DNA from 2 places in the Paenibacillus sp. 1-8 genome. Region 2 is predicted to be linked to the other one. Evidence: riboswitches for the same ligand, from Rfam matches in the RefSeq annotation. Region 2 holds a riboswitch; the other holds the start of a gene.
The links. Region 2 has a riboswitch for glycine ahead of gcvT (glycine cleavage system aminomethyltransferase GcvT). Riboswitches for the same ligand answer to the same signal wherever they lie in the genome.

Region 1 (7,675 bases), 180 kb from region 2:
TATTGTGTCAGAAACCGATATTATCAGATACGAATTTCCCGACTCCATCTAACACTAGCTATATAAGCTTAACTAAAGAAGGTACATGGAAAACGGAGTAGGCAGAATGGTGCCGTACAACCGAAGCACGATCCGTCTGCGCAGTAGGACTGGGTTGAGTACGGACGACGGTATCCTAAGGTAATGAAGGCGAGTCAGGGCCCATTTTTTCTTGAAAACCTTAAATCATCTGATTCTTTCCAAAAAAGGTATCCATGCGGTGAACGCGTGAATACCTTTTTCTGCATAGAAGCTTGTCCGTAAGACACGGTATAGGACAATGCTTATAAAATCAGTTTCTTGGAAATCAGCCACTCTTTTACTACATCCGTACTGAGTTCTCTTTCAGGTGTCCATTCCACCTTATCCACCAGCTTGCCATGTCTGAATTCCGCAATGGTGGGGGTGTACTTTACGTTATATTCCTCTTTGAATTTATTCCATTGAGGCTTGTCCTTATGAATTTTGTGAACATTCAAAAAAGTGATTTTGGAGCCCAGATTATACTGCTCGATCATCTTGTTAAAGTTCGGTTCAAAGCGGTTGCAGTCTCCACAGCTAGGTCTGCCTACATAGACAAACACACTTTGATCCTGCTGGATCATGGTTTTAAAACCATTAATTGTAACCGCATTCAAGTGATCGTATATTTCGGGATAATTGCTTTTACTCGCTTGAATCTCTTTGTCTTTCTGCTGAACAACCTGCTCCAGATCCTGAAATTTGAATACAGCCGAAATAGCGATAGCAATGACGAGCAGCGCAATCACGCTTAGACCGAGAATATATCCTTTTTTCACAGAAATCCTCCTTTATTTAACAATCTTATACATACCATAAATGATATTTCCATTTTTCGCTGTAATACTTGTCTCACTCTGTATGAAAAAGAAGCTTTCCATTCGGAAAGCTTCTCTTGTGATCAACATTAGCTGGTTTTATTATGGTCTAAAGAAAGCTAGATAACTACTGTCATCAAGTAGTCTTGTCGTTTCACTTCAGATTCTGCTGTTTTTAGAACATCCAGATACTTAGCAGAATTCGTCACGATGATCGGCGTAGCTGTCGGGTAACCTGCAGCTTGAATTTGTTCAATGTCAAATTCGAGCAACAGCTGTCCCTGTGTAACCACGTCGCCTTCTTTTACGCGCTTGTCAAAAAATTGTCCTTTCAGCTTCACCGTATTGACCCCAATATGGATCAGAATTTCTGCTCCGTCATTGGAAGTAATACCGATAGCATGTCCGGTCGGGAATACCGTCGTAATCGTTCCGTCTACAGGAGAAGTCAGTACGCCCTCTGTAGGTTCAATCAGAATTCCTTTACCCATGGCCCCTGAGGCAAAAGCGACATCAGAAGATTCTTCGAGTGGCAGTACTTTACCTTGCAGCGGACTTACGAGAATTTCCTTCTCAATCATAGTTTCTTTCTTCTCTGGTGTTGGTGCTGCTTTGGCAGTTTCTTCTTTTGGATCATCAAAGCCCACAACCATAACTAGCACCATTGCAAGTACAAAGGCAACGAGCAAGCCGATGACAACCCACAAGAATCCAGATCCAAAATAAGTAGGCAATGCCAACAAACTAGGCAGGGAGAAGGATTTTGCAGTCGCTCCGCCGGAAGCGATAATAGCCCCGCCAATACCACCGGAAATACAAGCATAAATGAATGGCTTTTTCAATTTTAAAGTTACGCCATAAATCGTTGGTTCTGTAATCCCAAAAACAGCCGCCAGCGTAGAGGAACCTGCCAAAGCCTTCATTTGAGTATTTCGGGATTTCAGGAATACGCCCAATGTTGCACCAGCCTGAGAAAGTACAGCTGCTGTAAGCATCGGAAGCATCGTGTCATAGCCCAAGGTTGCGATATTGGACAGCATGATAGGAACGAAGCCCCAATGTACACCGAAAATAACAAATACTTGCCAGAACGCCCCGGCAACAGCACCAGCGATCAACGGGCTTAAATTGTATACCCATGTAAAACCGCTTGCCAAGCCTTGGCTGATCAGGTTCCCTACGGGACCAAAGGCCAAAAACGTCAATGGCACAACGACTAGCAGGGATAGCATCGGTACGATAATATTTTTAACCGATTGATGGATAAAGGAATTAAACCATCGTTCTACATAAGACTGTACCCACACCGCGAGAATAATCGGGATGACACTGGAACTGTATTTAATCAGAATGATGGGAATGCCGAGAAAAGCCAGTTTGGCCGGATTGTCCACCGCTGCAATAACATCCGGGTAGACGAGTGCTCCGGCAACTGCGACCGATACAAAGGCATTTGTCTTAAATTTACGTGACGATGTAAAAGCCAGAAATACGGGCAGGAAATAAAATACGCTGTCCGAAGCGGCGTTCAGAATCAGATACGTACCGCTTGTTTTATCAATCCAATGGAGTGACAAAATTAATGCCAGAATCCCTTTAAGCAAACCAGCTCCAGCAAGTGCGCCCAAGAGAGGAGAAAAAATGCTGGAAATGATATCGACGGCTTTACCAAGAAAGTTCGTTTTTTCGGAAGACTCTTCCTTTTTCTCACCTACATTTTCGGCATCCTGCAAATTCGTTTCTGCCATCATATGTTCGAATACTTGACCTACATTGTTGCCGATAACAACTTGAAACTGGCCGCTGCTTTCAACCACCGTAATGACACCGGGCGTTGCTTCCAATGCAGCTTTGTCTGCTTTTGTACGATCCTTTAATTTAAATCTCAAGCGTGTAGCGCAATGGAATACCGAATTGACATTCTCTTCGCCGCCAACGAGGGTCACTATTTTTTTGGATAGCTCTTTATCACTCATGTTCAGAACTCCTTATAGGTTATTCTTGGTATGGATAGGATTTACCGTTTACAAGGTTAAAAAGATGCGCCGGCGTGCAATTTTTTAACCTTATAAACAAGAAAAACCTAAACTCGTAGCGAAAGGGACACGTCCTCTCCTTAAAGAAGAACGTCCGATTTCGCCATCAGTTTAGGTTTTGCCTGCCTTACCAGTCACAATCCTTATACGATGAAATTATGAAGTTTACTTGCCTGTTACTCCGTGATATTATTTCGCTCCGTCACTCGATGAATATGAATGGTCAGATACACATATTCGTCCTTGCTTAAATATTGGTCGTATGTTTTTTCCAAATACTCATTGATTTTTTGCGCACAGGCGAAAGCTTCGGTATACGTCTGCTTCACCTGGTTGTACAAAAATTCTTCGCCGCTGTGAATGACCTCTTTACGAATCACCCGCATCGCAAAATATTGCAAATGTGTCAAAAATCTCGAATAGCTAAAGGAGGACTCATCCAGCACAATACCGTAATGATACGTAATAATATTCAATATATGCTGAACGATTTCCGTCATTTTTAGCGTAGATTTCATTTCGTTACCGTCGATTCGAGCGTTCACCATATGCAATGCGATAAATCCCGCTTCGTCTTCGCCCAGCTTTACTCCGAGCGTATCTTCAATTTTTTGCAGAGCATCCAGCCCAACCTCAAATTCTTTCTTGTAAAAGCGTTTAATATCGTACAGCATCGCGTTTTGGAGCGCCAGCCCCTTTTCTTGCCGCTGTATGGCAAAATGAATATGATCGGTCAGCGTTAAATAAATATTGTCGCTTAATTCTGTATCCAGCACTTGCGTTGCATGGGTCACAATTTCATTAACGACCTCCAGATGGGATACGGGAATATCGTTCAGCAGCTCCGTTAATTTGGCTGTGAACTCGTTTTCATTTAATATGAAGATTTTATCTATTTTATGATCATCGACTTGGTCGCCAGCCACCTTTTTGAAGGAAATGCCTCTTCCCATTACGATGACCTCTTTGCCTTTATCATTTTTAGTCAACAGGACGTTGTTATTGAGCACCTTCTCAATAATCATTGAAGTTCCCCCCTCCCATCCTTTACCAATAAAAAATGCCCAAGCACAATTCAACACTATTGTTAGCAATAGCACTCAATTGAACTCAGGCATTGCCCGCATCACCGGTCACAATCCTTCGATATAGTGCTATTGTAGCACAAAAAAAAGCGATTTCAACATATTTTATTCTTATTCGACAAAAAACATTACAAACACAGGTCCTTTCGCCTAACCCCTCAGTTAAGCGTTACTCTATGTAGTCGTGCGTTCAATGAGGCTGTATTGCAGGGGGTGCAGCTCCATTTGGTGACCTACGAGCTGAGGGGAAAGCATGTAAAAAGCATTTTGTGCCTGAGCTGCAATCGGGTTCTGGATGGTCGTAATGCCCATAGTATGCGCAAGTTCCGTATTATCAAACCCGACAATCGCCAGATCTTCCGGCACGTTCAGCAGTTGTCTACGGGCTTCGCAGATGATACCAACCGCCACATAATCGTTGGAGCATAGAATAGCCTGTGGGAATTCGTCCCGATACTGTAACAAATCACGCACCACCTGTTCACCGTCACGGATGTTATAGATGGAAGAATAATTCCAATGCTGCAATACAGGAAGATTGTGCTGCTCCATAATATACGCATAGGCTCGTTGTCTGCTGTGGGTGTTGATACTGCGTGGGCGGCCAAAGGCATTGGCTATACGAGTATAGCCTTTTTGTATCAAGTGTTTTAGCGCTAGCATATATCCTTCATACTGGTCCATGGCGACGGAGCGAATATCGGTATGATCCATTCGTTGCCATGACACAATCGGGCCATACTTGCAATAAGTGCTTAACAAATCGGTATCATTTACACAGGAAATGATAACTAACGCATCAACTCTTTTTCTTTTCAGATCTTCGAAGGCCAGAAGCTCTTTCTTCTTGTCTTCTCCGGAAGTATAAATAATCGTTTGAAATTCGTACTGGCCCGCCACCTCTACAAAGCTGTTCAGAAATGCGAGAACAATTTCATTAATGGTTGAAGTGATAATGCCAATTTGAAGGGTCTGACCTTTGGATAAGGAAATGGCGTTCCGGTTGGGAACGTAATCCAGCTCCTGCATGATTTTTAAAATTTTGCTTCTTGTTTCCTGGCTCACATGGGGGGAATTGTTTAACACTCTGGATACCGTAGCTTTGGAAAAGCCAGCCAGTTTGGCAATTTGATCAAGATTCGACATGATGCTTCTCCTCACATAAGAAAAATACTTGATATGAAACGCGTTACAACGCTTAGGATGCTTATGAGGGCATTACGTCCATTTTATATCATCTGTCAATGCATTTCAAAAAAACAGTTCTTATGATGTGGTATTATTCTGGAAATACTTGCGATATCGTAAAGCTAAGCTTTAGGCCGTTTCCATGCCTCCCTCACTTGGCGTGTGAACACTCTCGATACTTGAAAGGTGTCTCTGATCTGAACATAGGGCAGATGATATCTGGTTGTACTTTTGCCACGATTGAGGAGATTTTGCTGACAATCTAAATATTGGAAAACGACTTTAAACAGCCTTGAAACGACTTCACAAATTTTTCACTTGTAAAAAGCTGAAAGTTTTCTGTATAATAAAAAACAATTTCATATGTCTGGTTGATGTTTGCGGGAGATGGAACGTAAGTTCCGACCGAAGGGGCAAAACTCTCAGGTGCTTGGGCTGATAACAGCAACAAGCGGGACCGTAAACGGACAGAACTCTGGAGAGACCCTTAATTGGGCGCCGAAGGTGCACCGCAGATATCATCTGCTTAAACTCTCAGGCAAAAGGACAGAGACGCGAATAACCTGTGACAGGGTATGCCCTAGGCTTTTTTATGAGCTGTTAGTGGCTGAATTCTGCACAAGATGGTTGTATTTTTTCGTGCCTTTAACCTCTCCAGGAGTCGAATCAGCGGATTTGACTCTTTTTTGTTTTTTAATATGCTGGAGGAGCGGGTTGAAATGAATTTGGTACATGTATTAGAAACGATTAGCAGTTGGATATGGGGTGCCCCTCTGATCATTCTCGTCATGGGAACAGGTCTGTGGCTGACCATACGTTTGAAAATGTTGCAGGTCTTTTGCCTGCCTCTGGCGATCAAGCTGATCGGCAAGGCCCCGAATGAAGGTAGCGGGGATGTCAGCAGCTTTGCGGCCCTGAGTACGGCGCTGGCGGCTACAGTAGGTACAGGAAGTATTGTCGGCGTCGCGACAGCGATAAAACTGGGCGGACCGGGTGCCCTGTTCTGGATGGTTGTTGCAGCCTTTTTCGGGATGGCGACGAAATATGCGGAAGGTGTGCTTGCGGTAAAATACCGGGTGAAGGATCGGAATGGACAATTTTCCGGCGGCCCGATGTATTATATTGAAAAAGGGCTTGGACGCCGCTTTAAACCACTGGCGATGCTGTTCGCCTTTTCCGGAATGCTGGTGGCGTTGTTCGGGATTGGAACATTTCCGCAGGTCAAAGCGATTGTATCCTCGACCGAAAACAGCTTTGGTGTTCCGCCGATTGTAACGGCATTGATCATTGCTACCCTTACGGGACTCGTTACCATTGGAGGGCTCAAAAGCATTGCCAAGGTATCGACCAAAGTCGTTCCCTTCAAAACAGGCTTGTACGTGCTGATCTGTATGATCGTACTGATTCGGTTCGCCGATCAGATTCCTGCCGCACTCGCGCTTGTGCTGCATTCGGCATTTTCCACGACATCTGCGACGGGTGGATTTGCCGGGGCTACAATTATGCTGGCGATGCGCAGCGGGGTAGCCAGAGGGATTTTTGCCAATGAGGCCGGATTGGGAAGCGCACCGATTGCAGCCGCAGCCGCCAAAACCAAATGGCCTGCGGAGCAGGGGTTGATTTCCATGACAGGTGTCTTTATAGATACGATGATTATTTGCGTGATGACCGGGTTGACGTTGCTGGTTAGCGGCGTATGGAGCGGTCCTACCGATGCGGGCTTGATGACGCAGCAAGCTTTCTCCAGCGCATTCCCGCTTGGTGCGGAACTGCTCACAATCATTCTGATTATGTTCGCGTTCACCACCATGCTTGGCTGGAACTACTATGGAGAACGTTGTGTTGAATATTTGCTGGGTGTCAAATGGATTAAGCCGTACCGTTATCTGTTCATTGCACTGGTTGCCGGAGGTGCGTTTATTAAGCTGGATGCGATCTGGTTACTGGCAGATATCTTTAACGCCATGATGGCCTTCCCGAACTTGATTGCACTGCTTGGCTTGTCGGGAATTGTAGTTGCTGAGACCCGTACCTATATGGATTCCCTGTATCCCAACAAGAAAAAGGGAATACTCGCAGGTGCCAGTGCAGGAGCAGCCATAGACATAGAAGAAAAAGGACAAACAGTCAGCTCGTAAAGAAACAACGAAAAGGGAGTGTCCCTCAGCCATTACAGGCTGGGAGGGCACTCCCTTTTTACGTTATAGAGCAGGATGAAGCTGGGGGATGCTCTATAGATATGTGTACTTAGCTTACTTTAGGATTAGCTCAAATTGCCGGGTACAGATTTGGACAGACGGCCAGTTGTAATCGCTGTAGGTCGTACAGCAGGACGAATAATCTTCATGTTATTTCACCTCCTCCGATTGGGATTGCAGCCACAGCGTACGCAAGGTTCGCTTGATCTGCCGTTTTTCATAGGAGCAAGGGCGGTTCCCTGTGCGCATCCGGTACAGGGGGCAATGATTCCCCTGACAGGCAGGTCGGA
Region 2 (7,675 bases):
TCCAGCCGGAATATTGTCGATCCGTACGCTCGTAAATCAACTCAATGGTGCGATACAACGCCGCTTCTTCGTAGTGACCTGCGATTTCTTGGTCTGTTCCCTCATCCGAACCTTCCAATCCGTTCTCCGCCAGCTCGCTAGTCTGGTCCTGTCCGGTCAAAAAGGATGGCTGAGCGGGTTCCTCCTGATCATACAGTACCATCATCGACCAGCGCGAAACGGTCACACGATGGCCTGCTACTTCATACCGTATCTCATTTCCAGCCCCGTGAGCATCCACAACGACATGCCATCGATCCGATTCCGCAGGCAGCAGTATCGTCTGCTCCGTATCCGAGCCGTTATAAATCACCACAATCTGATTCCATGCATCGCCGTTAGCATGGTGCCTCAATGCAAAAGCTACCACATGCCCGCTGCTGTGCAGCACTTCCATATGCTGCTCCACCAGCTCTCGGTGATCCATCCGGAATGCCGGATGACTGCGCCGTAAAGCGATTAACCCCTGATAGTAATTAAATACGGGGCGAAATCTTGCCTTGTTCTCCCAGCGAATAGCATTCACCACATCCACACTACGGTAGCTATTATGGTCTCCATATTTGGAGCGCAACAGTTCATCACCTGCATGGATAAAGGGAATACCCTGGGAGGTCAGCACCATGCCGTTTGCCAGCAAGGATTTGCGTACGGTTTCATCCTCCAGCAATTCATGCTCATTCACGTCCCGGTACGGGTCTGCTTCCGCCACGGCTTGTTCGGCCGTTCTCCCATCCTGCGGCTGACCCTGCTCCCATTGTGGAAAACCACAGCGCTCCCGCAAATTCCGCACTGTCAAAATTTTATCCCACAGATTGAGATTATCGTGAGCCGTGACATAATTGACGGTCTCCGAAGGTTGAGCCGTAAAATCATGAATAGCTCCAAATGCACCTTTAAGCACCAGTTCCTCCTGATCCCATGCCCCCGTGGCAAAGCCACTTGCGGTACCATCACTGTCACCCTTAATAGCAGAACGGTAGTTGTCATTGAAGACGGCAAAGCCTTTGTCCCGTTGTGTTCCTTTTAACGTAAGCAGAGGCTGCGGGGATTCTCCCCCCGTCCAAGGCTCTCCATAGATAAGCAGATCGGGACGAACCTCAGAGCGAAGCTCCTGTGTAAGCTGCTCCACAGTCGGCGTATCAATCAGTGCCATCAGATCAAAACGGAAGCCGTCTATATGATATTCTTCTGCCCAATAGCGCAGTGAATCCTTGATATACTTGCGAACCATGGGGCGTTCGCTGGCCACCTCATTGCCCACACCCGAGCCGTTGGAAAGCTTCCCATGCTCATCCGTACGGTAATAGTAACCCGGTACAACAGGGTCGAACGGCCCTTTTTCCACCGAGAAAGTATGGTTGTACACGACGTCCATAATGACACCGATGCCAGCAGTATGCAGGGATTGCACCAGCAGCTTCAACTCCCGTATACGTGCCTCCGGGTCAGCCGGATTGGAAGAATAAGATCCCTCCGGCACATTATAGTGCTGGGGATCATAGCCCCAGTTATATTCCGTACCCTGTCCCGCAAAATCATTTACCGTATGGAAATCAGCTACCGGAAGCAGATGGACATGTGTAATGCCCAGCTCCAGCAAATGATCCAGTCCGATGCTGTTGCCCCCCGAATCTTTTAGTCCCGTATACGTAAAGGCTGCAAACTGTCCTTGTGCGGCAGATAAGCCTTTTTCTCCAGTATTAAAATGTGTATCCATTGAAAAATCACGCACATGAAGCTCATATATAATGGCATCCGTAGCCCGGGCAAGTGTGGGTCCAGTATCCTCTTTCCATCCGTCCGGATGGGTTTGAGCCAAATCAACGATTGCCGTGCGCTGTCCATTAGCTGATACCGCTGTCGCATAAGGGTCGGCGGCATAATGAAGTGTACGGTCTGCCCATTCCAGCCTGTACATGTAATAATACTTGTTCCAGTCGCCTTCCAGCTCTACGGACCATACACCACGCTCATCACGGCTCATCGGAAATTCCCGGCCACCGCTATGGTCCTGAACGTTACCTTCCTGATCGTACAATCCAGCGTTGTCATACAGCGCTACATGAACCTGCTTCGCAGTCGGTGCCCATACTTTAAACATGCTGCCCGCAGGCGTATAAGTAAGACCCAAATCATCGCCTTCATATGTGGGATATGTTGTGTGCTCAAGCTCCTTGAGTTGATTGAAATCAGACATTCCTGTTCACCACCCATTTCTGTACATCGGCTTTCAGCCTCTGTTCATCCATCATTTATGATGTTTACGACTTGTCAATATACCTCAGGATTTCACAGAAATCCTTACCTACTAGGCTATCAAAATAAGACAAGCTTGAAAAGTCGGATGATTTCAAATACGGATGCTGCTTTCATTTCACACGCACACTCCATTTTATGACAAAACTATGAACAGGCTACAGCAGCAGCCCTCCAAGCACCCTAAATAATTCCCTTTATCCCTTCACATGCATGTTAAAAACCGCCAAAAAATCAGGATAGCCCAAATTGCTGGTAGGCTCATCGAGCAGCAGGAGCGGAGCATCATAGGTACAATTTATGTACGAAATCCATCCTCTAAACAAAAGGAAAACACGTAATTACGCTCGCAAAAAAGACAGCAAAAAATAGCCGCTATGCCAATTCATCGCGACTATTTTTATACAAAATCAAGCGGACAAACACCGCCCTTATTCAGTTATTTAATCTACTTTGCCCCATTATTACTCATTGGCAGTCAACTGCTCGTACTGATCCGCAGACAGCAGCTTGCTTAGTGCTTCCTCCAGATCTTCCCCAATCTTCACTTCGATCATCCAGCCTTTTTCGTAGGGAGATTCGTTCACCAGCTCAGGCGTACTTTCCAACGCTTCATTCACCTTCAACACCGTTCCCGTTACTGGAGCGAACAAGTCGGATACTGTCTTTACCGATTCAATAGTACCAATTTCCGTCCCCTGCTCAATCGCTGCTCCCTCCCCAGGCAGCTCCACAAAAACGATATCGCCCAGTTGATGCTGTGCAAAGTCCGTAATACCGATTCGTACCGTTCCATCCTTTGTACGCTGAACCCATTCATGTTCTTCCGTGTACCACAATTGCTGCTTCACTTCACTCATCCTGCTCCGCCTCGCTTTCATATGGATTACATCGTTTCCCTACCCGTCTATGACAGGTTAAGATTATGACAACTAGAACTATCATGTCAATAATACTAACAAAAATATTTCTCATTACTCCATATATCTTTCTAACTAAAAATACGACAGATTATAACAAACGCTTACATATCCTTATTTATGAATAAAATGTTTTTAATAATATTTTTCATGACATTTTTGTTGACATTTCAAATAAATTTGCGTATTAATGGGTTATAACAAGTGCTTTTGGCAACACCCGATAATTGGAAACGCGGATGAACGTGGAGGGAGAGACTGCCAACACTCGCATCGCTGTTGCCACCTGTAAAACAAGGCAGCAAGCGAGTCGGATCAAGCTGTTACCGGCAGGACCGGATGACGTATAGCTGATCAGAGGCAGCGCCGAAGGAGTAAACCTGCACCGCAGGTGAATCTCTCAGGCAAAAGGACCTCTGCCGGACGCATCTCTGGAGAGCATTCGCTATACAGGCGGATCACCCAAGGGGAAACCCGGTACACGCCGGGGTAACTCTCAGGTATCAAGGACAGAGCTGAAAAAAAGTGTGTGGACTGCCGTTCATACGTTTTTTTCGGCCTGTCTTTTTTGTTTAGCCGATCACACCGGATAGGAGTGGAAAAATGACTAATTTGCGAAAAACGCCACTGCATTCATCCTACAGCACGCTGTCGGGGGTTCGTTGCATTGATTTTGGCGGCTGGGAGCTGCCTGTACAGTTCAGTGGCATTCAAAAGGAACACGAGGCCGTCCGGCAACGTGCGGGATTATTCGATGTATCGCATATGGGTGAATTCTTGATCGAGGGCCAGGAAGCCGAAGCATTTCTGCAACAGGTGACGACGAACGATGTCAGCCAATTGGAGCCGGGCAAGGCCCAATATTCACTCCTGTGTTACCCGGATGGAGGTGTAGTAGACGACCTGCTTGTCTACTACAAAGGGCCGGAGCGTTACATGCTTGTTGTGAATGCCTCCAACATCGATAAGGATTGGGATTGGCTGCTTCGCCATGCGCCTGCATCCGTTCATCTGGAAAACGTATCAGATGCGGTGGCACTGCTGGCGTTGCAAGGACCTGAGGCTGCGCGTATTGCCGCAGCCGTGACAGACACGGACATTACAAAGCTGGCCTCCTTCCGATTCAGCGAGGATGTGCAATTGTTCGGAGCAAAAGCGCTCGTCTCCCGCACCGGATACACGGGGGAAGACGGCTTTGAATTTTATGTGCCTGCTGCGAATGCACCGGCAGTGTGGGACGGATTGCTTCGCATCGGTGAGCCGTATGGTCTGGTTCCCGCTGGACTTGGAGCCCGGGATACACTGCGCTTCGAGGCGCGGCTGCCGCTGTACGGACAGGAGCTGTCCGCCACGATTTCACCGCTGGAAGCTGGTTTAGGCTTCTTCGTCAAGCTGAATAAGGGAGATTTTATCGGCAGAGAGGCTCTGCAACGCCAGAAAGAACAAGGCATTCCGCGCAAGCTGATCGGGCTGGAAATGCTTGACCGTGGCATCCCGCGTGCTCATTACCCCGTGTTCGCGGAAGGACAGCAAATCGGCGAGGTCACAACTGGAACCCAATCGCCCACCTTAAAACGTAATCTGGGTTTGGCTCTGGTGGACAGCCGCTTCAGTTCCCTATCCACGTCGCTGGAGGTCGAGATTCGTGGCAAGCGCCTGCGCGCCGAGGTGGTAGCAGCACCCTTTTATAAACGTCCACACTGATTTAAACGCTCGTCTTACTATAACTATCGTGATCCGTTACTAACCGCTGCCCAGTTGGCAATCATTTATTAATCGTTTTACGTTTTTACGATCTTGTTGGTTGAAAGGAGCCAGACCCAATGAAACAGCATCGTTATCTTCCTATGACCGAGCAGGATCAAGCTGAAATGCTGCGCGTGGTCGGCGCATCGTCCATCGACGATTTATTCAGCGATATTCCTGAGGTGATCCGGTATAAGGGGGAGCTGCCCCTGTCTTCTCAGTTAGACGAAAGAGCCTTAACCCGCCACTTATCAGGACTGGCCGGGCAAAATGCCAATACAGACACGCACGCCAGCTTTCTCGGCGCAGGGATTTACGATCATCATATTCCATCCGTCATCCAGCATATCACTTCACGCTCGGAATTTTATACAGCCTACACCCCCTATCAGCCAGAGGTAAGCCAGGGCGAGCTGCAAGCCATCTTCGAATTTCAATCGTATATATGCGAATTAACAGGCATGGCTGTAGCCAATGCCAGCATGTACGACGGAGCGACTGCGCTGGCAGAAGCAGGCTCATTGGCTGCCGCTGCCACCCGCCGCAAGCAGCTTATCGTATCGCGGACCGTCCATCCGGAGGCACGTCAGGTGTTGGCGGCCTATGCACGCGGGCTGGATTTGGATGTCGTGGAGATCGACTGTGCAGATGGTGTAACTGACGTGAAGGCATTAACGGCGGCCATATCAGAGCAGACGGCGGCAGTTTTGGTCCAAAGCCCTAATTTTTTCGGGGCCGTGGAAAATCTGAAGCCGATGGCTGACCTGATCCATGCCCACAAGGGTCTTATGGTTGTCAGCGCCAATCCGCTGGCGCTGGGCCTGCTGGAAGCGCCCGGTAAGCAGGGCGCGGATATTGTCGTAGGAGACGCGCAGCCGCTCGGCATCTCCTCCTCCCTCGGTGGCCCAACCTGTGGTTACTTTGCCGTTTCTCAGGCGCATATGCGCCGTATCCCCGGACGTATAGTGGGCCAGACCACAGATCGCAACGGTAAACGCGGCTTCGTGCTGACCTTGCAGGCACGGGAGCAGCATATCCGCCGGGAAAAGGCCACCTCTAACATATGCTCCAATCAGGCGTTGCTCGCCTTATCCGCCTCTGTGTATTTGTCCGTCATGGGTCGACAGGGCATCGCGGAGGTAGCCGAGCTAAACTTGCACAAAAGCCGTTACGCATTGGAGAAACTACTCGGCTTGAAGGGCGTGACTGCCTCCTTTACTGCACCCACCTTTAACGAGTTTGCCCTGCGGTTACCTGAGGGTACCGATATGAATAAACTGCAAGCCGGACTGCTTGCTGCCGGATTTATCGGCGGCTACGATTTAGGGCGGGATTATGAGGAATATGCAGGTCACATGCTGATTGCCGTGACAGAGCAACGAACAAAGGAAGAGATCGACCAATTCGTGCACACCTTGGGGGGATTGCTATGACATACACTACCGGACTAGATCAGGGTACACCGAATCCAGAAGTCGAATCCAGTCGAAACCAGATGAAAGAGCATGATCAGGCGCTCATTTTTGAATTGAGCAGACCGGGCCGTATCGCCTATTCTCTGCCCGAATGCGATGTTCCCCGCCGTCCGGTGGCAGAGCTTTTGCCGGATTATGCGCAGCGCAGCGAGCCTGCGGCATTGCCCGAGGTATACGAAGTAGACGTTATTCGACATTATACCGCCCTGTCACGGCGCAATTTTGGCGTGGACAACGGATTTTATCCGCTCGGCTCCTGTACGATGAAATATAACCCCAAGGTAAACGAGGATGTCGCCCGTTATGCAGGCTTCGCCAAAATCCATCCGTACCAGCCAGAGGACAGCATCCAGGGAGCCATGGCGCTACTCCATACGCTTCAAAACGATCTGGCCGCGTTAACCGGCATGGATGCCGTCACCCTTCAGCCCGCTGCGGGCGCCCATGGCGAATGGACCGGGCTGATGATGATCCGCTCCTACCACGAAGCACGTGGTGAGCGGCGAACCAAGGTGCTCGTGCCGGATTCCTCGCACGGAACGAACCCCGCCAGCGCCGCTGTGGCAGGCTTCGAAACGATCACCCTCCCCTCCACACCGCAGGGGCTGGTGGATCTGGACGCGCTGCGTCAAGCCGTAGGCAACGACACCGCTGCGCTTATGCTGACCAACCCGAACACGCTCGGGCTGTTCGAGAAGCAAATCGCTGACATTGCCGCAATTGTGCATGAAGCGGGTGGCCTGCTCTACTATGACGGCGCGAACTCCAATGCCATTATGGGGATCACCCGCCCCGGGGATATGGGCTTTGACGTGGTGCATCTCAATTTGCACAAAACGATGAGTACCCCACATGGCGGGGGCGGTCCCGGCGCGGGACCTGTCGGGGTAAAGCAGCGGCTCATTCCGTATTTACCAAAGCCGCTTGTCGTGCGTGATCCGCAGGGTATGTACCGCTGGGACCGGGAGCAGGGAGATTCCATTGGACGGGTCAAAGCCTTTTACGGCAACTTCGGCATTCTCGTCCGTGCCTATGCCTATATCCGCAGCTACGGCCCTGACGGCTTGAAGAGAGCATCCGAATGTGCCGTACTTAATGCCAATTATATGATGCATCGATTGGCTCCTCATTTTGACATCCCTTATCCGGGGTATTGCAAGCATGAATTTGTGATGTCCGGGCGCGGCTTGAAGAAATTCGGAGTGCGTACGCTTGATGTTGCCAAACGATTGCTCG

Region 1: linked by a shared signal. The riboswitch ahead of AC0WRU_RS18980 (alanine/glycine:cation symporter family protein) and the one ahead of gcvT (glycine cleavage system aminomethyltransferase GcvT) in region 2 are both predicted to bind glycine.

Annotation. Positions count from the first base shown of each region.
Region 1 is NZ_CM149995.1:4,143,018-4,150,692, reverse strand. It holds gene AC0WRU_RS19005 (sugar phosphate nucleotidyltransferase) at 1-52, shown strand, start outside; gene AC0WRU_RS19000 (thioredoxin family protein) at 324-839, opposite strand; gene AC0WRU_RS18995 (beta-glucoside-specific PTS transporter subunit IIABC) at 998-2,854, opposite strand; gene licT (BglG family transcription antiterminator LicT) at 3,091-3,939, opposite strand; gene AC0WRU_RS18985 (LacI family DNA-binding transcriptional regulator) at 4,174-5,145, opposite strand; glycine riboswitch at 5,559-5,635, shown strand; glycine riboswitch at 5,653-5,747, shown strand; gene AC0WRU_RS18980 (alanine/glycine:cation symporter family protein) at 5,907-7,325, shown strand; gene AC0WRU_RS18975 (radical SAM protein) at 7,536-7,675, opposite strand, start outside.
Region 2 is NZ_CM149995.1:3,966,511-3,974,185, forward strand. It holds gene pulA (type I pullulanase) at 1-2,239, opposite strand, end outside; gene gcvH (glycine cleavage system protein GcvH) at 2,763-3,158, opposite strand; glycine riboswitch at 3,458-3,644, shown strand; glycine riboswitch at 3,645-3,741, shown strand; gene gcvT (glycine cleavage system aminomethyltransferase GcvT) at 3,822-4,922, shown strand; gene gcvPA (aminomethyl-transferring glycine dehydrogenase subunit GcvPA) at 5,042-6,397, shown strand; gene gcvPB (aminomethyl-transferring glycine dehydrogenase subunit GcvPB) at 6,460-7,675, shown strand, end outside.